One region of the Halomonas sp. PA16-9 genome, then DNA from elsewhere that is predicted to be linked to it. Evidence: predicted binding sites of a transcription regulator. Region 1 holds the regulator's gene; each other region holds the start of a gene.

What was found. Region 1 encodes PhoB, which activates phosphate uptake and scavenging genes when phosphate is short. Its sites were predicted from a motif close to TGTCATANNNNTGTCANA; they were not measured.
Positions count from the first base shown of each region.
Region 2: the regulator PhoB is predicted to act here: its motif matches at 4,434-4,451, upstream of FDY98_RS15025 (esterase-like activity of phytase family protein).
Region 3: the regulator PhoB is predicted to act here: its motif matches at 3,320-3,337, upstream of FDY98_RS20525 (UTRA domain-containing protein).

Region 1 is NZ_CP040451.1:3,395,775-3,402,694, forward strand. Features, by position in the region: gene FDY98_RS15860 (hypothetical protein) at 1-198, opposite strand, end outside; gene FDY98_RS15865 (hypothetical protein) at 849-1,163, opposite strand; gene phoR (phosphate regulon sensor histidine kinase PhoR) at 1,468-2,760, opposite strand; gene phoB (phosphate regulon transcriptional regulator PhoB) at 2,763-3,452, opposite strand; gene ubiA (4-hydroxybenzoate octaprenyltransferase) at 3,578-4,468, opposite strand; gene FDY98_RS15885 (chorismate--pyruvate lyase family protein) at 4,504-5,079, opposite strand; partial or broken gene FDY98_RS15890 (NAD(P)/FAD-dependent oxidoreductase) at 5,279-6,405, shown strand; gene FDY98_RS15895 (HU family DNA-binding protein) at 6,514-6,786, shown strand; gene FDY98_RS15900 (hypothetical protein) at 6,786-6,920, shown strand, end outside.
Region 2 is NZ_CP040451.1:3,219,488-3,226,407, forward strand. Features, by position in the region: gene FDY98_RS15000 (Mu transposase C-terminal domain-containing protein) at 1-1,829, opposite strand, end outside; gene FDY98_RS15005 (heteromeric transposase endonuclease subunit TnsA) at 1,822-2,502, opposite strand; partial or broken gene FDY98_RS15010 (ATP-binding protein) at 2,644-3,306, shown strand; gene FDY98_RS15015 (HigA family addiction module antitoxin) at 3,349-3,552, shown strand; gene FDY98_RS15020 (NADPH-dependent FMN reductase) at 3,720-4,298, opposite strand; gene FDY98_RS15025 (esterase-like activity of phytase family protein) at 4,518-5,828, shown strand; gene FDY98_RS15030 (DsbA family oxidoreductase) at 5,906-6,541, opposite strand; gene wrbA (NAD(P)H:quinone oxidoreductase) at 6,557-6,920, opposite strand, start outside.
Region 3 is NZ_CP040452.1:906,908-913,827, reverse strand. Features, by position in the region: gene FDY98_RS20545 (SDR family NAD(P)-dependent oxidoreductase) at 1-511, shown strand, start outside; gene FDY98_RS20540 (SDR family NAD(P)-dependent oxidoreductase) at 575-1,315, shown strand; gene FDY98_RS20535 (hypothetical protein) at 1,475-2,131, shown strand; gene FDY98_RS20530 (hypothetical protein) at 2,211-2,423, opposite strand; gene FDY98_RS20525 (UTRA domain-containing protein) at 2,466-3,242, opposite strand; partial or broken gene FDY98_RS20520 (ABC transporter substrate-binding protein) at 3,536-4,590, shown strand; gene FDY98_RS20515 (alkaline phosphatase family protein) at 4,645-5,469, shown strand; gene FDY98_RS20510 (ABC transporter permease) at 5,466-6,299, shown strand; gene FDY98_RS20505 (ABC transporter permease subunit) at 6,365-6,920, shown strand, end outside.

The DNA of each region.
Region 1 (6,920 bases):
GCCTTCGTCATACATCAAATCAGAGGGGCTAAATTTAGCCTGACCCGAGGTATGATGTGATTGAGCTTGAATAGGCTCATCGTCAACGGTCAAATCTTGATTTGCTTCGATGGACATATGGGCAAAGGCAAGCGGGCTTGCCAGCAAACCAAAAGAGAGACCTACGACGGCTGCTTTTTTAACAAAATCGTTAAACATACTATTTACTCCTGGTGACCGTTTGATACCGCTGAAGTGAAGTGAGAAGGGCTCTCTGGCCAGATCTCACTGCGGCTAGCTTCACTACCTCTAGAGAGCATATGTAATGCCAACTCTCTTATAAAAATAAAATACTTATATAAATCAATAATTTAAAATAAATACATTGCGCACAATTATACGCCGCTAAAAACAAAAGCACGCTAATTACATGTGCACTAATGACACATGCGCAAAACTGTCTGTGCCTTTATGACACACTCAGCAAAATAAAAGGCTCGATGCCAACAAAGCGCTACGGCATCAATTCATAAAAAACAAAACATGGCATTGGATAGAGAGGCGCAAAGAAAGATCGGCGGAAAAGATAGGGGAGAAAGTAGCGGGGGAATAAGCGAGATAAAAAGTAGGCAGCAAAAATTAGGCCCCGCATTGCGGGGCCCGATATCAGAATTGGCTATAGGTAATAACTAACGCTAGCTTCCACTCCTTGTGCGGGGCTCCAACCTTGGAATTAACCCTGACTAGTGTTCTGATTGCCTACTGATTCATCCGTGAATCTTAAAAGCATTCTTGCTTTTGTAACATCCTGTTAATCGCTTATTCATTCTCTGAAAAGCTTTTAATGATATCTAAAAGGTCATAGATAATTAGCTACCGCCATTTTCTTCTACAAGCTCATCCTTGTCATACTCAGCATCGTCTGAGTGACTGCTTGATTGCGGATCCATGTCGCTGGCACCATCACCTTCGTCATGGGTTAAATCGTCAGTCATGTCTGTTGTATCACTGCCAGTTGAACTACCGGTACCTTGGGAATCCATCGGTTGCTCGTCAGCGGTAATACCTTGGTTTTCGTCAATCGCCGAATTTTCATCAGTTTGTGCAAAAGCTAATGGGCTTGCCATCAGACCAAAAGATACACCTAAAATGCCAGCTTTCTTGAGAAAATCCTTGGACGTCATATCCTACCTCCGATCGCTGTTTAGTACCGCTTAATGAAGAAAGAAAGGCTTACTGAGAAGCCAGCAATTCCTGCGGTCATCTTCCTTCAATCTGTACTCTGCAGAAGGCATGCCAAAAAACTGAAGAATATAAATAAAAACAACAAAATCAAACTCTTACTTAAAAATAAGTTATGCCAAAAAGGCATCAACTGAGTCACCACAACGCTTTGAGCTGTGTAAAAATGGCACATGGGTAAAGCTTTACCAACCTTGCATGCCAATATTGCACATTGTTACAAATATTATGCGATGGAATGACTTGCTAAATTAAACAAGACGCGAGGGGGGGAAGGGCGCAGCGAAACAACGCACCCTTGCCGGGAAGGGACTCAATTTGTAGTTGCGCATCGTGGCGCAACAGCACGTGCTTAACGATCGCCAAGCCTAAACCTGTGCCGCCAGTCGCAGTGCTGCGCCCCTTATCAACCCGGTAAAAGCGTTCTGTTAGTCGGGGAATATGAACGGGATCAATCCCTTCACCGTTATCTTCCACATCGATATAGCCGCCACCAGTAGCGCTAGCTTTCCAGCGCAGGGTGATTTGGCTGCCAGCAGGCGTGTAGCGAACCGCATTAAAGGCAAGGTTAGAGACGGCGCTGCGAATCTCCTGTTCACTGCCTAACAGTCGGGCATCGCTCTCAAGGGCGACGGTAATGGTATGACGTTGATGCGATAGGGCCAGCGCATCATCACAAACGCTTTGCAGTAAAGGCTCGAGTGGCAGTGGATGATGATCTTGGCCGCCCTGGTCAATTTCCAAACGCGAGAGCAGCAATAAATCGTTGACCAGATTCTGCATCCGCTGGGTCTGTTCCTGCATTTGCTGAATACTACGTCCCAAGCGCGGCGGAAGCTGGTCGGAGATATCACTGTAGGTTTCCAAATAGCCGGAGAGAACGGTCAGCGGCGTACGTAACTCATGGGAAACGTTGGCGACAAAGTCGCGCCGCATCTGCTCAAGACGATGCAAGCGGGTGATATCGCGAGCCATCACTAAGCGTTCGTCGTCACCGTAGAGGGTAATTTGATACTGCAGGATTCGCCGTTCATCAATCGGTGAGGTGAGCGTTAACGGCTCACTGTAGTTACGCGCATTAAAATAGCTGATAAAGCCCGGGTCGCGCAGTAGGTTGGTAATGTGTTGACCACGATCATGGGCGGTTTGTAGCCCCAGCATGGCGGTGGCGGCGCTGTTCCACCACTCCAAATCACCGTGGCGATCAAGCATGACCACGCTATCACGCATTGCTTCAGACGACTCTTGAATACGTGCCAAAGTAGCCCGCAGACGGCTTTGGGTGATGCGCTGACTTTTTTGATAGCGGTATAAACGATCGAATAGCTCGCCCCACATCCCGCGAGCGGCAGGCGGTTCATCGTTAGGGTGGAGGGTGAGCCACAAATAGAGTTCGCGTAACTGTCGTAAGTGGTAAAACAGGCATCCCGCAAGCCCTGCTGCGAGCCCCAGCCCAGCCGAGCCCAACAGCCAGCCCAAGCAAGTGCCCAGCGTGGCCAGCCACGCTATTCGCCACAGCTCACGACTCCATAAACGCACATTTACACCCGTGCAGAGAAACGGTAACCGGTACCCCGAACCGTTTGGATCAGGTTTTGATGCACGTCACCCAGCGCTTTACGCAAGCGGCGGATATGCACATCGACCGTGCGCTCTTCAACGTAAACATTGCCGCCCCACACTTGGTCAAGCAGCTGGCTACGTGTGTAAGCGCGCTCTTGGTGAGTCATAAAAAACTGCAGCAAACGGTACTCGGTGGGGCCCATTTCCAGCGCTTTGCCGTGGGCACTTACCCGGTGGCTCACCGGATCAAGCAGCAGGCCGTTAATCTCAATCGGGTCTTCAACGCCACGTGGCGTCGCACGGCGCAGCACCGCTTTTAGCCGTGCCACCAATTCCCGGGGTGAAAAAGGCTTGGTGATATAATCATCGGCACCGGCTTCAAGCCCTTGAATTTTATTATCCTCTTCGCCTTTCGCGGTGAGCATAATAATCGGGATTTCAGCGGTGGTTTCTTCACGTTTTAGGCGTCTCGCCAGCTCAATACCGCTAGTGCCGGGCATCATCCAGTCCAGCAGCAGTAAATCGGGTTGGTGGTCGACCACCATGGCATGGGCATCCTGGGCGTTATCCGCTTCGAGCACGCGATAGTCAGCCATTTCCAGCGCTACCGCGATCATCTCGCGAATTGACGCCTCATCATCGACAATCAGAACGGTCTTGGCGGTCATACCAGAGCCTCACGGTGTTCAAAGAAACTAGTTCAAAGAAAAACAGTTCAAAGATAAACAGATCAATGACATGTCAGTGACGATAACACCATGACTTGATGACAATTACATGACAATCGCCTCGATCAGCCAGCCGCAGGCCACCAACTTAGCGCGATACCGGCAAAAATCAGCAGTCCCGACCAGTGATTATTGAGAAACGCCTGGAAGCAGGCATCCCGCTCCTGGTCGCGAATTAAGCGCTGCTGATGCAGAAAAGTCGCTGCCATTGCCGCTAGCCCTAACCAGAAGAAACCACCTAAACCAACCCGCCAGCCTACCCAAGCCAGCAACCCCAGGGTGGCTAGCTGGAGTAAGCCGATAATCAAACGATCCGCATTTCCAAACAGCACGGCCGTCGATTTAATGCCAATTTTTAAATCGTCGTCGCGATCGACCATGGCGTACTGGGTATCGTAGGCCACTGTCCAGCACACATTAGCGCAGAATAGCAGCCATGCTTCCAGCGGCACGTGGCCGAGCACGGCGCCAAAAGCCATCGGAATTGCCCAGGAAAAAGCCGCGCCCAGCACCACCTGAGGAAAGTGGGTATAGCGCTTCATAAACGGATAAATAATCGCCAGCAGCACCCCGCCCAGCGAGAGCAGCACCGTAAACCAGTTGGTCAGTAATACCAGAATAAACGCAGCGGCCACAAGGGCGATAAACAGCAGTTGAGCTTCGGTTTCGCTGATACGGCCCGTCGCTAGCGGACGTTGTTTTGTGCGTTTCACATGCCCATCGAAGTGGCGATCCGCATAGTCATTGACCACGCAGCCCGCAGCGCGCATCACATAAACGCCGGCCACAAAAATCAGCAGCACATTTCGCCCTGGTACACCTTCCGCAGCCACCCATAATGCCCACAGCGTCGGCCACATCAAAAGCCATGTGCCTATCGGCCGATTCAAGCGCATCAGCTGTAAAAAATCTGCCACGCGAGCCCATCCCTTCGGCCGCAACAGTGAACGATCCATGCTTACCTCACGAAGAATAAGATGCAGGCGCTAGCCTAGCGCGAAGGCAGGCCAAGATCATCCGCCATCGCCGTCAAAAAATACTCTTGCACTAATAATGACAGACTGCCGTGCTTACAGCCGTGATAAAAAACAGAGCGCCTTCCCCAGGCACAGCCTTCCTGTATGCCGTTGACGCTAGCAAACTGGGGGGGATGCGTCGTTACTTCCAATGGCCCACGCACTAAACCCGGCTGGCGAAATAGCCAACTACCTAGCGAGCGCTCGCCCAAGCACTCTAGCCGTTGGCCCTTTACCTGTGAGAGCGGGGCGACCGAGCGCGCCACCACCCATGGCGTTCCATCTAAGCACAGCGCCACTTCCCGCAGCCAGGCGTAACGCTTGGCACCAATGCCCAGCGCCTGAGCCTCATCCTGGCGCGGCCAACCAACCCCCTGGCGCAGCAGTCGTACTCGAAACGGCTTCTCGCCACCTGCGACCATTAAGCGGGCGGTTAACGAGTCGGTGGAGGCAACCCACTGCCACCAGGAAGCACTCATCGCCGGGCGCGCCGCATCAATCGGGCGCCAGCGGGAAAATAGAGGAGTTTGCCGAAAAGCAGCAGCCGTCACCGAGTTCTCCAGGGCAATTAACGGGTTGGCTAGTGTAACATGGGCACTGAAAGGCTTTTGTTTCAGCAACTTTTTTAACGACTCGGTTTAGCGCTTCTTTTTTCGCAATCTTATTTAGCAACTTTTTTGGTGTCTGCATGCCCGCCACCCAAACACAAAAACGTCTTCTCACGCTGCGCTGGTGATTATTGGCACTGGAATGGCAGGGGTTGGCCTTGCCCGGCGTTGCGCCGATTGGGCGACCAACGCTCAATCACGCTGGTGAGCGCTGACAGCGGCGATGATTACAGCAAGCCGTTGCTCTCCACCGGCTTCGCCAAGGGCCTCGCGCCCGAACAATTAGCCCAGCGCAGCGCTACTGACCTGGGCGAAGAGCTAAATGCCCAAATGGTTATCCACACCCAGGTAACCGCACTGGATGTGGATAACCAAACAATTCTGCTTGAAGACGGCATGGTGCTCGGCTACGACACACTGGTACTGGCCACTGGCGCTGCACCACGGGCGCCCTTCAGCATTGAGCCCAGCGTAGCCCCACGCTGCTTTACCATTAACGACCTGGATGACTACCGCCGCTTTCACACGGCGCTAGGCCATGGCCCTGCACGGATGGCGATTGTTGGCGCGGGGCTGGTCGGCTGTGAATTTGCCAACGACCTCCACGCTGGCGGCCATCGTGTCAGCCTCATTGCCCCAGAAGGAACCCTACTTCCTCGCTTGCTGCCACCGCCCTTAGGGAACGCCCTAGGCGATGCCTTTAGCGAAGCAGGTATCCATCTTCACCTTGCACGTTCGATTGATTCGATAGCGGCCGAAAGCGGCGAAGATATCGTATTACGTCTGGATAACGGCGACGCTGTCAGCGCTGATCTCGTGTTGATGGCAACCGGCCTTGCACCTCGCACAGCACTTGCCGAATCGGCTGGTTTAAACGTATCACCTGGCGGTATAGTCGTTGACCGCCAGTTGCGTACATCGCACCCCAATATCTACGCCCTAGGCGATGCAGCCTGCGTAGACGGTGTTAATGCCATGTACGTGCAGCCACTACAAGCCAGCGTTAAGGCGCTGGCGGCAACCCTTTCAGGCGCGCCCACGCCGGTTAGCTTCGGTGCTTGGCCGGTAGTGGTTAAAACGCCGCTGCTACCAGTGGTGGCCTACCCGCCAACGAACACGCCTGAGCACTGGCGAATTGAAGGCGAAGGCGGGGATATCAGTGCCTTGGCTGAAAATAAAGACGGTCGTTTGATTGGTTTTGCGTTGACAGGCGGCTGCGTGAGAAGGAAAGTGGAGCTTTCCAGAGCAGCACCTGCACTGCTAGGCTGATTTTCGTCGCGTTCACGACTAGGCTAGAGAAGTTAACCTAATCGGCTACGCACCCAACAACATGCATTTGTTTGATGTTTGATTTCTTTTAAAAAGGGGAGATTCCTTATGCGCAAACCTGAACTCGCTGCAGCCATCGCTGAAAGTGCCGACCTATCCAAAGATAAAGCTGGCCAAGTGCTGAACGTTATTCTGGATGAGATCACCAACAGCGTTGCTAAGGGCGAAGATGTCGCTTTGATTGGTTTTGGTACCTTCACGGTACGTGAGCGCGCAGCACGTACCGGCAAAAATCCGCAAACCGGTGCCCCGCTGCAGATTCCGGCCAGCAAAAACGTTGCCTTTAAGCCAGGCAAAGGACTTAAGGACGCCGTTTCTTAATGAAGCTCAAGCTGACGCTGTGGCTACTGGGCGTACTGCTCAAACGTGCCCTGCGCCGCAAGCCGCGCTTTCGTGAACAGTTAGAACGCATGCGCGGCCTGGACTGGGGGATTGCCACGGAAGATCTAAGTATT
Region 2 (6,920 bases), 180 kb from region 1:
GGATCTGCAGGCGTCACCTTCTTCTCATGCTCTTTACGTCGTTGTGCCTGACGGCGACTTCGCTTAGTACGTGCTTGCGACTCCTCCACATGGGTTCGCAGCTCACTAATAGCGCGTAGAATTTCAGTCTCATTGACCGAGTTTCTTCCTTCCTGCCGAAGGCGCGCTTTAGCTTGGGCATACTCCCAAACACTCATCGAGGGGAGGGCAAGATTGGCAAAGGGCACGCGAAAATAGTGCCCGAGCTCCGGGTCTTTGAACCAAATGACACTAATGTCGCGAGGGTCGCGCCGGAAAACAAAGGTGCGTTTCTTGTCTGGCATGTCTGGATCTTTGGCATTGATCCAAGGTCTTAGCGCTTCATCGTAATAGTTTATGCCATCGATGGTCACACCAAAGGTCTGGATCGTACGCTGAAAGCTGGGCAAAAAATCGAGCAATACAGAGAGCCTGTCAGCAGGCCTCGGCGCTAATCCCACTCCCTGCACATCCGCATTGCCAAACACACCAATTTCCCACTTCTTCATCGGCGACATACCAATCCCAGAATGAAGGCGCTGGTGGTAAACCTTGCAGATCAACGTCACCAGCCACTCTTCAAACTCGCTTTTCGTCATGGCCGCGTGTTTCTCTGGATCGTACCCCTCTTTCTCTTTAATGGAGGAGAAAGTCGTCCCAGGCAGGTTATGAATTTCTTTGAGAAGAGACCCCAGCACCCGCTCAATGTGGCCACCGTAACGAGGCTGCTTAACAGGCCGAAACTCAAGGTTGATCCCATAGGCTAGGCATGAGCGCCTAAACGTCTCAGAGCGAAAATCTGGGCCGTTATCGACATGAATCGTGGCGGGTGTGCCCCATACCGGCCACTCAGCCTCCACATTATGCAGTAGCAACCACTCATCTTTAGGAAGCATGGAGTGCGCCACACACATGCCGACAGATGTTTCAGAGGGCGGGTCAAACGATAAGTAATACCCCGTGACCATGCGAGTACACACGTCCATGGCCAGCGTAATCCATGGACGGCCAATCGGTTTGCGATATACGTCATCGACCAAAATAATATCGGCAGGCGTGTGGTCAATCTGCATGACGGCTAACGGATAGTCCGCATTGGGAAATTTTCCGGCCGCCGGCTGAAACTTATTAATCGCTTTTTCTCTAAAGCCATGCCCACGCAATCGGTCGCGCTCTGGGATGTCGCGCAGACGAGAACGAACGGTACCAGGGCTCGGCGGGTCGATGCGCCGCTCATGGCAGCGCCGCATGACTTCCTGTACCGCTTTTTGTGCGGACGGACGCTGCAGCGTCAAATACACCTCTTTGATGACTTCCTGAATCACCGCCTCGGCATGCGCGGGGATACGCGACTTTCCTTTCTTCCACCCTGGCTTTTGAGGAATTAATGCAAGCACCGAGCCCGTCGCTTTATACCGCTTCAACCAACGGTAGATCGTAGCCGTATCAACCCCCGTTTGTTTAGCACGCTCCTCCGCTGCATCCCGCCCCACCGTATGGCGATCCACCAAGGGCTTAATGATGGAAAAGCGATGCTCGGCCTCCCGCCAATCGGCATCCCCAATCTCGGACATATCCTGCTCAGGGGATACGGACCCGCTATTGAGAGGCGCTAGTTCTTTGATGCGAAGCGGGCAACTACGCCCGGACTCAACGGCAATGCCAATGACCGTCTCAAAATCGAGCACCTGGGAAATTCGGTAAACGGTGCCATCTTTCTGAACCTGCTCACCCACCATAATCTGCAAGTGTTGGCGTGTTTGGGCGACGCCGTTATTGGGTTCAGTTGCGCTGCCACGATGATTATTCATGATCGGGTACCCATACCTCCGATAGAGGACTGAAGGATTGGGCCATATCGCAATCTAACTGCCGAGTCGCCAGTAGATGCCATAAATGCGCAATCCCCTCTGCCCGGTAAATATCGCCCATAAAGTGCCGAGAAAGCAGGTAATCCAAGGTCGCCACCCCCATTTCCCTCACCGTGTTGAGGACTGCCTGGCTTTCGACAGAGGGAAACACCATCCGCTTGTAGCGCGCTAGGAAGGTAATGTTGTCCAAGGTCTTATCACGAATGCGGCTTTCATCATGAATGCGAAACGCCCAGCCCTCATTGTTGGCATGCCGTATCGCCGCCTTCCATTTAGGCGACCATTCACGCCAATGTGCTTGCCACTTTTCCCGTGGTTTGACCTCCACCAGGAGAGGTTTTGGGTAATCCCTGTAATGACGGTTACCGAGACGGTAATAAACCAAATAGTCAGGTGTGTAGGTGTAGCGCCTACCGGTCACGGGATGATGAAACGGGATCTCGCACGGCTGGGAAATCACACCAAGGACGCTCACATCAAAGTCAGCCTTGATGAGGAAATCACGTTCGAGCGTCGACTCGAACGCAATAGACTCCTCCCCGCGAAAGGCATAGTAGCCAGACACACTTCGTCGGGTAGGGCCGATTTTACGAACGGATGTAGGCAGTGGCATGGGTAGTCGCACCAAATGTTGAATAAAACAAGGCCTGTCGCATCAATTGCTATTAATTCTGTCGCACTCAATCCTGTACAGACTACCATAATAGCCCGATATTACGCCCTGAGGGTCGCATCAATTGCTGAAAATGACAGCGGCTCAAAACCCAAACCCGGTGAGATTTCGCTGGCCCACCACGGCGTGCTGTTCTTGGATGAGCTGCCGGAGTTTTCCCGCCATGTGCTAGAGGTACTTCGGCAACCGCTGGAAACCGGCGAGATTCATCTCGCACGCGCCAGTCATGAACGTCGCTACCCTGCTCAATTTCAATTGGTAGCTGCTATGAATCCCTGCCCCTGCGGCCACTTGGGCGACCCACGCCAACGCTGCCAGTGCACCGCCAGCCAAATCCAGCGCTATCAAGCGCGGCTCTCCGGGCCGCTGCTGGACCGTATCGATCTACAGGTAGAAGTGCCCGCACTGCCGCCAGAGCAGCTCACCGCACAAACCCAAGGCGAGTCGTCAGAAGCCGTGCGTGAGCGGGTGATGGCCGCCCGAGAACGCCAAATGGCCCGTGGCGCATTAAATAGCCAGCTAAGCGGCAAAGCCCTGGAGGCCGCCTGCGCACTTAACGATGAAGAGCGCGCTTGGCTGGCGGGCGTACTCGAAAAGCTCAAGCTCTCCGCCCGTGCCTATCACCGCGTACTACGTGTAGCCCTGACCCTTGCCGACCTTCAGGGCGAACCCAAACCCACCCAGCCGCATCTAATTGAGGCGATTGGATACCGACAGCTGGATCGGATGCTAAAAGGGACTTAGCATTGAAATAGTCGATTACCACTCATAAAGGGAGGTGACAAAATGGCAAAACTTCCTAATATCCATCCCGGTGAAATTTTGTACGAAGATTTCATGCAGCCAATGGCGCTGAGTAAAAATGCGCTGGCTAAGCAGATGGGCGTCCCAGCGACCCGCATTGGTGAAATCACCTTGGGCCGCCGAGCGATTACGGCAGATACTGACTTACGTCTAGCCAAGGTCTTCGGCACGAGCGAAGGTTACTAGCTTCGTTTGCAGAACGCCTACGACCTGGAAGAAGCCCGCCGTCACCAAGTGGCATGACCAGCTCTCTCATTTAACGACTCAAACACCCGTACTTACATTGAGGCCATTGGATACCGCCAGCTGGATCGGATGCTAAAGGGGGGCGTAAGCCCCCGAAAGCCGGACGGTTAGTGGGTGGCGGCCAGTGAGTCCACTAGGCGCTGACACAGCGCATCCAGCTTCTGCCCCGTGGTTTCATCATGTAACGCGCCGCTATCGTTGAAGGCGCTGCCAGCTTTCGCCAGCGACAATGGCTGTGGCAGCACGACCAACCCCAGATTGGCTAACAGTTGCTGACCAAGCGGTAGCGCACGGATGCCACCTAGCCCACCAGGGGAAGCCGCCACCAGCGCTGCCCACTTACCGGCAAATAACTTGAGCCCCGGCGTATCCTGATAAGGTCGTGACAGCCAGTCCAGTGTGTTTTTCAGCAGCGGCGTGATAAAGCCGTTGTACTCTGGCGAAGCGATCATCACTGCCTGGTGATCCGCCAGAATCTCACGCAGCTTGAGCACATTCTCCGGCACGCCCCGGGCTTCAATATCTTCATCAAACAGTGGGCAGGGATAATCTTTTAAATCGATAAAGGTTGCTTCCCCGCCAAGCGCCTCAATACGCTTGGCGGCCAGCTTGGCTAGCTGCTTGTTCAGTGACGCTTCTCGGGCACTGCCTGCAAAGACCAGTACCTTTTTGACCGATGATCCCATTGCCATTTCCTCTTTGAATAATGTATTTGAAAGCCACACCATTTATTAATATTTACGCCTGTTGAGCAAGACGTATTTTACGACTCAGGGCCAGACTCGACGTGAAACCCTGCTGCCATTAAAACGTCTGCACTTTGTCATTCAACTATCACTATTACGGATGAAAATTAGCAAAAGCTGCACCTGCCCTAATTTTTCCTCCGAAATGGTGAAATAGTGATGACAAAGCCGTTACTAGCGACTGCTCTACTCGCCTTTGCGTTTACCAGTGCGGCACACGCCCAGCAGAGTTTTCCCGCCACATTGTCCGGCCATGCCCAGCTACCCGGCAGCACCTTTGTGGCAGCTCCTTCCGGTGCCGCTGAGCACTATAACGTCTCAGGCCGTTTTACTGGCCAAGAGGGCCGCGTTGAGCAGTTGTATACGAACATGCAAGCCACCGGCTTAGCGCTACCCTTCCCCAGCCAGCCCCTGCAGGGTTTTTCAGGTATTCGCTCACTTGGCAATGACCGTTTCCTGGTGTTGACCGATAACGGCTTTGGCTCCAAGGCGAACTCCTCCGACGTCATTCTGATGTTTAACATCATAAAGACCGACTGGGACACTGGGCGTGTCATCATCGAGGAAACCGTTCAACTCTCGGATCCAAACCGCAAGGTGCCCTTCCCGATTATGAATGAAGCCACTCCTGGTCGTTTTTTAACCGGGGCTGATTTCGATATTGAATCGATACAGCCGGTGGGCGATAGCTACTGGATTGGCGATGAGTTTGGCCCGTGGATTATCCAGGTGGATAATCAGGGCGAAGTTCTGCAAGTGCTGGCCACCAATCCTGGTGGGACGCTGATGCGCTCCCCCGACAATGCCTTTGCCCTCACCCCGAACCCTGGCGCGCCTCTCGCTGATGATGTGAGGGTGTTTCGCTCCGGTGGTTATGAGGGCATGGCGCTCTCCGAAGACCAAACAACCCTCTACCCCTTACTGGAAAAGCCCATCTGGGATAGCAACGCCAACGCCCCGGAAACGATTGATGGCACCCCCGTATTAAGAATGTTCGAGCTCAACACTAAAACCGGCGAATGGGGCGACACAACCCGCTACTACCCCTTGGAATCAGCGGATCACGCCATCGGCGATTTCAACCTCATTGGCGGAACTCGCGGCTTGATCATCGAGCGTGATAGCCGCCAGGGCGACCCGCGAGAAGAGTGGGCAGACAACCCTGCCGAGTTCAAACGCATCTATCTCGTCGATCTCGAACGTACGGACGAGCAGGGTGTGCTTGAGAAAATCGCCTATATCGACTTGATGGACATCCAGGATCCAGAGGGCCTTGCACCGCGCGGCACGATCAACGGCACCTTTAACTTTCCCTTTGTGACCATTGAGAACGTGGATCGTGTCGATGAGAGCACCATCGTGGTCGCCAATGACAACAACTACCCTTTCTCGATTGGCCGCCAGCAAGGCCGCGCCGATGATAATGAGCTAATACTGCTCGATGTAGAGGACTTCCTGAACGCCCAGTAATGTGAGCAAGCGTGGGGCTGGGGCGCTCAATTATGACCCTAGCCTCACGTTAAAACGTCAGCAATCTCTCGACAAATTCAGCCAATATGCTGGCGGACTTCCTGTAACTGGAGACGCAGGCTTTCTATCGGTTGCGCACCATTAATCAGCCATCTGTCTTCAACAATCAATGTCGGCACCGACTGAACTCCCAACTTGGACGCGAGGTGGTGATCCTTTTCCACCGCCTGCTGAGTTGTTTCCGAGAGCACGTCTAGATCATAACGAACCATGTCGAGCCCGATTTCTTCAGCCAGTGATCGCAGCACCTGGCTATCACCGATATTGCGGCTCTCCGTCAGGTGCGCGTACTGAACACGATCAAACATACGCCAGTGCCCTTGTTGACCTGCCTGCATTTCAGCCGCCTTACACGCCAGCGCGCCAGGCATCCCGTGAGGATACTCGAAGGTTTGGGCACGCATACCATCAATGTTGATACGCGGGGTATCCTCTGCGGCAACGCATTTTTCCCAATGACCGAGAATTGTTTCTTTGGCATCACCCATAGAGCCGAAGGCTTCTAGCATGGCTTCTCTACTTGCTTGAAGCGTAAAGCACTGGTGATGCACATCCAGGTTCAACTGCTTGGCAAGCGAGTGCAGCCGGGGAGAGAGAAGGTAACACCAACCGCAAACAACATCGTGCACAAACACCACCTTTAATGGATGCATGTCTCACCTCCCCCTCTAATCGTTGTGTGAACTGAGCGAACGCGCAATGGATGCCACGTGCTGACCCTGAAATTCAGCAATGCGCAGCTCTACCGCCGACGGCTGCCGCGAGCCATCTGTCGCCGCCAAGGTTGATGCGCCATAGGGTGTGCCTCCGCTGATCTCGTCCATCGTCGTAAGGTCGGGACAAGAATAAGGTACCCCCACGATGACCATGCCGTGGTGTAACAAGGTGGTATGGAAGGACAATAGGGTGCTCTCTTGACCTCCATGCTGACTCGCGGTGGAAGTGAATGCTGCACCAACTTTGCCGATAAGCGCCCCCTTAGCCCAGAGTCCACCGGTTTGATCTAAGAAATTGCGCATCTGGGAGGCCATA
Region 3 (6,920 bases), on a different replicon from region 1:
CATCGTTGTTGCTGGGGCAGGCATTCTACGCCAGGCACCCTTAGGTGAGCTTACCGATCAAGCATGGGACGACATGCTATCCGTAGACTTGACGGGGGTAATGAGAGTCTTCCGTAGCGCTTCCAAGTTAATGCAGGAAGGCGGCGCTATGGTGGCTATTTCCTCTATCGCAGGGGGCGTGTATGGGTGGGATAACCATGCCCATTATGCGGCAGCCAAAAGTGGCTTAGTAGGCTTAGTAAAGTCTCTGGCAGTTGAGCTAGCCCCCCGAGGTATTCGTGTTAATACCCTGATTCCAGGACTGATCGAGACGCCTCAGTCGTTGGATCCCGTTAATTCGCTGGGGCCTGACGGCTTAGCGGCAGCCGGTAAATCAATTCCTTTAGGGCGTGTGGGGTATGCCGATGAAGCAGCCCGTACTGCGCGTTTTCTGAGCAGTGACGATGCAGCCTACGTAACAGGCCAGCAACTGGTGGTCGATGGCGGCTTGACCGTGCGTTGGCCGAGCTAATCGTTTGCCTATGAAGCGAGGAGACATCCTCGCTTCTTTTATTTAATAAGCTGGGTGATCCTTATGTCTAAAAAACTTCAGGGACAAGTTGCTCTTGTCGTGGGTGGTGCTAGCGGTATCGGCCGGGCTATTGCGGAGTGTTTTCATGCGGAAGGCGCCACCGTTGCTTTGGCTGATCGCAATCTTGAGGCATGTGAAGAAATAGCATTATTACTCGGGGAAAGTGCAACGCATCATGGTGCCGATGTCGCTGATGAAGCTTCTGTAAAGTCGATGGTTGATGAGGTGATAAATCATCACCAAGTTATCGATGTGCTGGTCAATTGTGCGGGCATTTTGGATGAAACGCCTTTCTTAGACATGTCTGCTGAGACGTTCGATCGAATGATCAGTATTAATCTGCGCGGTGCTTTCTTGGTGGGACGCTATGTTGCCGAGCAGATGGTGAAGCGAAAAAGCGGCCGGATCATCAATATTTCCTCCCAGCTAGCGCTCAAAGGGGGAGTGGGTTTATCTCACTATTGCTCAGCGAAGGCTGGGCTATTGGGGCTTACTAAATCGATGGCTAGAGAGTTAGCACCTTATGGGATTCTTACCAATGCCATCGCACCAGGCCCTATTCTAACCCCGATGTTAGAAGGGCTTAGTAAAGAGTGGGTGGCCAATAAAGAAGCCGAACTTCCTCTCGGTCGGTTTGGAACAGCAGAAGAAGTGGCGCCCACGGCGCTTATGCTCGCTGCCTCTCCCGATGGCGATCTTTACCTTGGGCAAACGCTCGGGCCTAACAGTGGCGACGTCATGTAGCGGGCTGAAAATAGACTTATGCTAAGCCTTATTCTTGTAAAGTGGTTTTCCACCACGTTGGTGGTGGTCTGCGTATCGCTTGCAGCCGTTCGCCTGGGCCCCAAAATCGGAGGTGTTTTGGCAGGTACGCCAATAGTCCTGGGCCCAGGCTACTTCTTCATGATTCGTGAGCAATCCGACCCCTTCGTCGCTGATGCGGCACTGGGCTCTTTGCATGCTATGTTGGCAACGTTGCTATTTTGTCTTAGCTACGTGCTGCTGGCTAAGAGATTGGGGGCTTTTGCGAGTGTTGCTTGCTCTGCACTTATTTGGTTACTGGCTGCAGCAATAGCGGATCAGCTGCCAGGAGGCGTTTTCCTAGCCTTGGCGCTTTTCGGCATAATGTTACTGTTTTCGCGGGTTTATATTAATTCAATCGGGCTCTCTTCCAAGCCCGTTTCGGCACCCGTACGTTGGGGAGATTTGCTCGTTCGCGGTGTGTTAGCGGGAGGTGTTGTCTGTTTAGCGACAATTCTATTGGTGAATGTCGATCCTGCTATCTCGGGTATTGTGCTGAGTTTCCCTATCGGAATGTTAACGATAGCGCTGACGCTTCATCAGCGATATGGAGTTAAAGTAGCGCGTGTTACGTTAGCCAATACGCAGCTTGGAATGCTCAGTTTGGTAGCGTTTAGTGCTATGTTGAGTGCAAGTATCGAATTATTGCCTTCCAGTTTTGCATTTTGGCTTTCATTGTTTTTATCGCTTCTCGTTAGCACTTTTCTATGGCTTTTTAGTAGATGGGGGGATAGTCGCAAAGTTGTTTGTAAGTCCTGAATAGACCTGGGTTTTGTAGATATCTAGAGATATATGCTAATAATATTTAATATAAGTCATGATGTATCCCTGCCATCTACTAAATAGAGTCTGTATCTGAAGTGTTATAAAAGCCAGTTACTTCCTGCACAGCCATTGGCCTGAGTAAGCGTTTCCATTTAATGCAGGCGCTGACATCCACTTGGTAAACCAGGGTGGCTGCGTTTCTCCTCCGGATGCTGCAGTTGTAGCCCTCTAACATGGCGTGATTGCCGTTTTCAGAAAGCAGCTCTGGCTCATGTGCTTGATGCACGCAACGGCTAAGGCTCCTCTATAACAACGCGTTGGGGCGGCGCTATGCACTACCCTGCGGCGCCGCCGACACAGTGAGTTCAATCGCATCATGGCGCCAAAGTTCATCGTCGTAATCGATGGCTCGGCCATTCTGGTCGTAGTTGATGCGAGTAACTCGCTGAGCAGGCCCTCCCGAGGCCGCGCGCAGTGCCTCAGCCGCACGACAATGCAGCACCGTGGAGCAGAGTTCGAAGCTGACACGGCTGATGCGTATGCCGTAGTGGCTGCGATAGAGCTCGGTGAGTGAGCAGGTCACGAGGTCGTGCTCGAGGATCCCGGGGAAGCAGTCCGCGCGCAGGTAGTGTTCGACGTATAGCACGGGGCGCCCATCGATACGGCGTGCCCGGATGATGTGGAAAACCGGTGCTCCTTCCAGGATGCCCAGGCGGGCCGCGACCTTGGGTTGGGCGGGGCACTGGGTGGCTTTGAGTACCTCGGTTTCCGGGCAGCGCTGCTGGGACGCTACCATTTCCTTGAACGGCAGAGAGGCGAGTAAGTCGTAGCGAAGACGAGGAGGAGAGACGAACCAGCCGCGGCGGCTCTCCCGATAGATGCGACCTTCGGCTTCCAGTTGCATCAACGCCTCACGCAGTGTGATGCGTGTGGTTGAGAAGCGCTCCATCATCTGTCGTTCGGAGGGTAGGCGCCCGGTGGCAGAGGGGGCCTCCTCGGCCAGCATGCCCAGTAGCGCCTGCTGAAGGCGGCTGGTCGGTGGCGTCAGGCGGGGTAAAGCGTTATCCGCGCTAAATGGCGTGGCGTGTGGCAGCGTAGTGGTCAAAGGAAGCTCGCTTCTGGTCTAGTTCAGGCTGCGTAAGCTCGCACGCAGTCGTCTGCAGATTATTTTAGCGAAGGTATCATGTCAGGGGGATGACATGTTTGAGCTATAACCGACAATTTCAGCAGCAATTGTCGCTATTGTAAGGACATGTGAATGTCATTCAAGCGACATGCCTTTGTCATTTCCACTCCCTAGTATGCCTTTTGTCAGCCGTTACTGAACTAGACCAGATGGCGGCATCACCCTGACTAACCGAATGAGGCCATACTGTGAATCCGACACGCTCGTCGCTGCTGCAACTGACGCTAACCGCTGCGCTCGGAACGGCGCTTCTCGCCAGCCAAGCCCAAGCGGATACCGACCTGTCCGAACTGATCGCCGCTGCCCAGGAGGAGGGGCGCGTCGACAGCGTCGGCATGCCGGACTCCTGGGCCAACTGGAAAGACACCTGGGCCGATTTGCACGAACAGTATGGTTTGGAGCACATGGATACCGACATGAGCTCCGCCGAGGAAATTGCCAAGTTCAAGGCCGAGGGTGAAAACGCCACCGTCGACATCGGTGACGTGGGCATCAGCTTTGGCCCCATCGCCGTGTCAGAAGGCGTGACTCAGCCCTACAAGCCGACGACCTGGGAAGAGATTCCCGATTGGGCCAAGGATGAGGACGGCCACTGGGTATTGGGCTATACCGGCACTATTGCCTTTATGATCAACAAGCAGCTAGTGCCGGAGGAGGAGCGGCCGCGCACCTTTGCTGACTTGGTCGAGGGCGACTACAGCGTAGCGCTGGGCGCCGTAGGGCAAGCGGCGCAGGCTAACAGCTCTGTGCTCGCCGCCGCCTATGCCAACGGAGGTGATGAAAATGACCTGCTGCCAGGACTGGAGCTGTTTGCCGAGCTGGCCCGCCAGGGGCGGTTGTCACTGGCGGATCCCAGCATCGCCAACCTCGAGAAGGGGGAAGTCGAGGTGGCGCTGATGTGGGACTTCAACGCGCTGAACTACCGTGATCAGATCAACCGTGATGCCTTCGATGTGGTCATTCCTGCCGATGCCTCGGTGACTTCTGGCTACGCCACCATCATCAACAAGCACGCCCCGCATCCAAACGCGGCCAAGCTGGCTCGCGAGTTCATCCTCTCCGACGAAGGGCAGTTCAACCTGGCGGAGGGGTATGCCCGCCCGATTCGCGCCGAGCACCTGACCCTCCCGACGAGATCGCCGCCAAACTGCTGCCCAATGAGCAGTACGCCAATGCCCGCGCGGTAGACGATTTCGACGCCTGGGAAATGAGCGCTCGGCAACTGCCGAGCCAGTGGCAGTCCCAGGTGCTGATCCATCAGCAGTAACCGCCTCCTCTTCCCGACTGACGGCCGCCTCCCCGAGGCGGCAAGGAGCATGTGATGTCTCATCGCGTCATTCTCGTGGTGCTTGATGGCCTTAACCATGCCGTGGGGCGGCACGCAATGGGTCACCTGCATGCCCTCTGTGAAGCGGGCCGTGGCAGCTTCCACGCGCTTAATTGCGAGCTGCCAGCCATGTCCCGCCCCCTCTATGAGTGTTTGCTGACCGGCGATCGGCCTGTGGACTCGGGGGTGGTACATAACCAAGTGGTACGCCGATCAACGGGCACCAACCTGTTCGATCTGGCGGTTCGTCAAGGGCGGCGTACCGCTGCGGCGGCCTATCACTGGGTCAGCGAGCTCTATCTTGAGGCTCCCTTTGTGCCTGCCCGCCACCGTTTCCACCAGAATGCGGAGAGCGCGATCCAGGTGGGTCTCTTCTACTGGCAGGATCACTACCCTGACGATCACCTGTTCAGCGACGCCGAAGCGCTGCGCCGGCTCAACGCCCCTGACTTTCTGCTGGTGCACAGCATGAATGTCGATGATGCCGGTCATCGCCATGGCGGGGATTCGCCCCAGTACCGCAACGCCGCACGTCGCGCCGATAGCGCCCTGGCAGACTATTTGCCGCAGTGGCTGGCTGAGGGCTACCAGGTGATGGTGACCGCCGACCATGGCATGAACGCCGACGGTTCTCACTCGGGCCTGCTGGAGGAGGAGCGCCGGGTGCCACTATGGCTATTTGGCGAGGCATTTGCTCATGCGCCGGTGGCATCGCTGCAGCAGCCAAGGCTGTGCGGTACCTTGGCCACCTTGCTGGGCCTGGAGCATGACAAACCCTATCACGCCGAGCTGCTGGTCGAGGGGAGGGCGGCGTCGTGAAGCGTCTACTGCCCGCCTGGCTATGGCTGGTACCCTTTGCGCTGGTATTCGTGGCCTTCCAACTGGCGCCGCTCGGCTGGATTGCCATCAGTGCCTTCCACGTCGAGGGCGCCTGGGGGCTCGGCCACTTCAGGGAAATCGCGGGTTCGCCCTTCTTTCGGCAGGCCATTGGGCGCAGTCTGGAGATCTCACTGATTTCGAGCCTTCTGGGGCTGATCATCGCCACCCTGGCGTGCCACAGCCTGACCCGCACCAGCGGCCCGCTGCGGCGCTGGATGATCGCCTTCACCAATATGACCAGCAACTTTGCCGGTGTACCGCTGGCCTTCGCGTTCATCATCCTGATGGGCGCCAACGGGGTGTTGACCATAGCCCTTCAGCGTCTAGGGCTGATCGACAGCTTCTCGCTCTATTCGCGCAACGGCCTGATCGTGATCTACACCTGGTTCCAGATTCCCCTGGGCATACTGCTGCTGTTTCCTGCCTTCGAGGGGTTGCGGGCAGAGTGGCGGGACGCTGCCAGTTTGCTGGGCGCCGGGCGCATCGCTTACTGGCGCCATATCGGTCTGCCGATCCTCCGGTCGGCACTGGCGGGGACGCTGACGATTCTGATCGCCAACGCCATGGGCGCCTATGCCACCGTCTATGCGCTGGTCAATACCAGCTACAACCTCATGACTATCCGTATCGCCAATCTGGTCTCGGGGGATCTCTTCCTGCAGCCCAATCTGGCCAGCGCCCTGGCGCTGGTTCTGGTCGGGTTACTGGCAATGGTCACCCTGATTCAGCAGTGGATAGTGCGCAGGAGCCATTATGTCGCAGAACGCTGATCTCACCCTATCCCGACCAGGGGAGTCGCCACTGCCAGCACTTCGCCTTGCCTGGCCGTCGCCCTATGCACTGGTGTGTGTGGGGTGTGTTCACGCTACTGGCGCTGCCGCTGCTCGCCACCCTGGGGTATGCGTTGGCGTCCAGCTGGGGGGCCACCCTCCTGCCTGATGGGGTGACCCTGAAGTGGTTTTGGGAGCTATGGAGTACACCGCGCTTTCAGTGGGCCTTCGCCCGCTCACTGCTGGTCACGCTAGGCGCGCTGGCGCTGAGTTTGGTGCTGGTGGTGCCGGTCGCTTTCCTGGCGCATACCCGCTATCCACGGCTGGATGCCTGGATGGGTGGCCTTATCCTGGTGCCCTTTGCAGTGCCTCCTGTGGTCTCCTCGGTAGGCCTGCTGCAACTCTACGCGGGCGGCCCGCTGCCCCTGGTGGGCACCCCCTGGATTCTGATGTTTACCTACGTGACGATCGCGCTGCCCTTCGTCTACCGGGCCATTGCCAACAGCCTGCGCACCATCGATGTAAGGTCACTGATGGAAGCCGCGCAACTGCTGGGGGCAACGCCCTTCAAGGCCTTCCTCCTGGTCATTCTTCCTAATATCCGCGTAGGGGTGCAGGTCG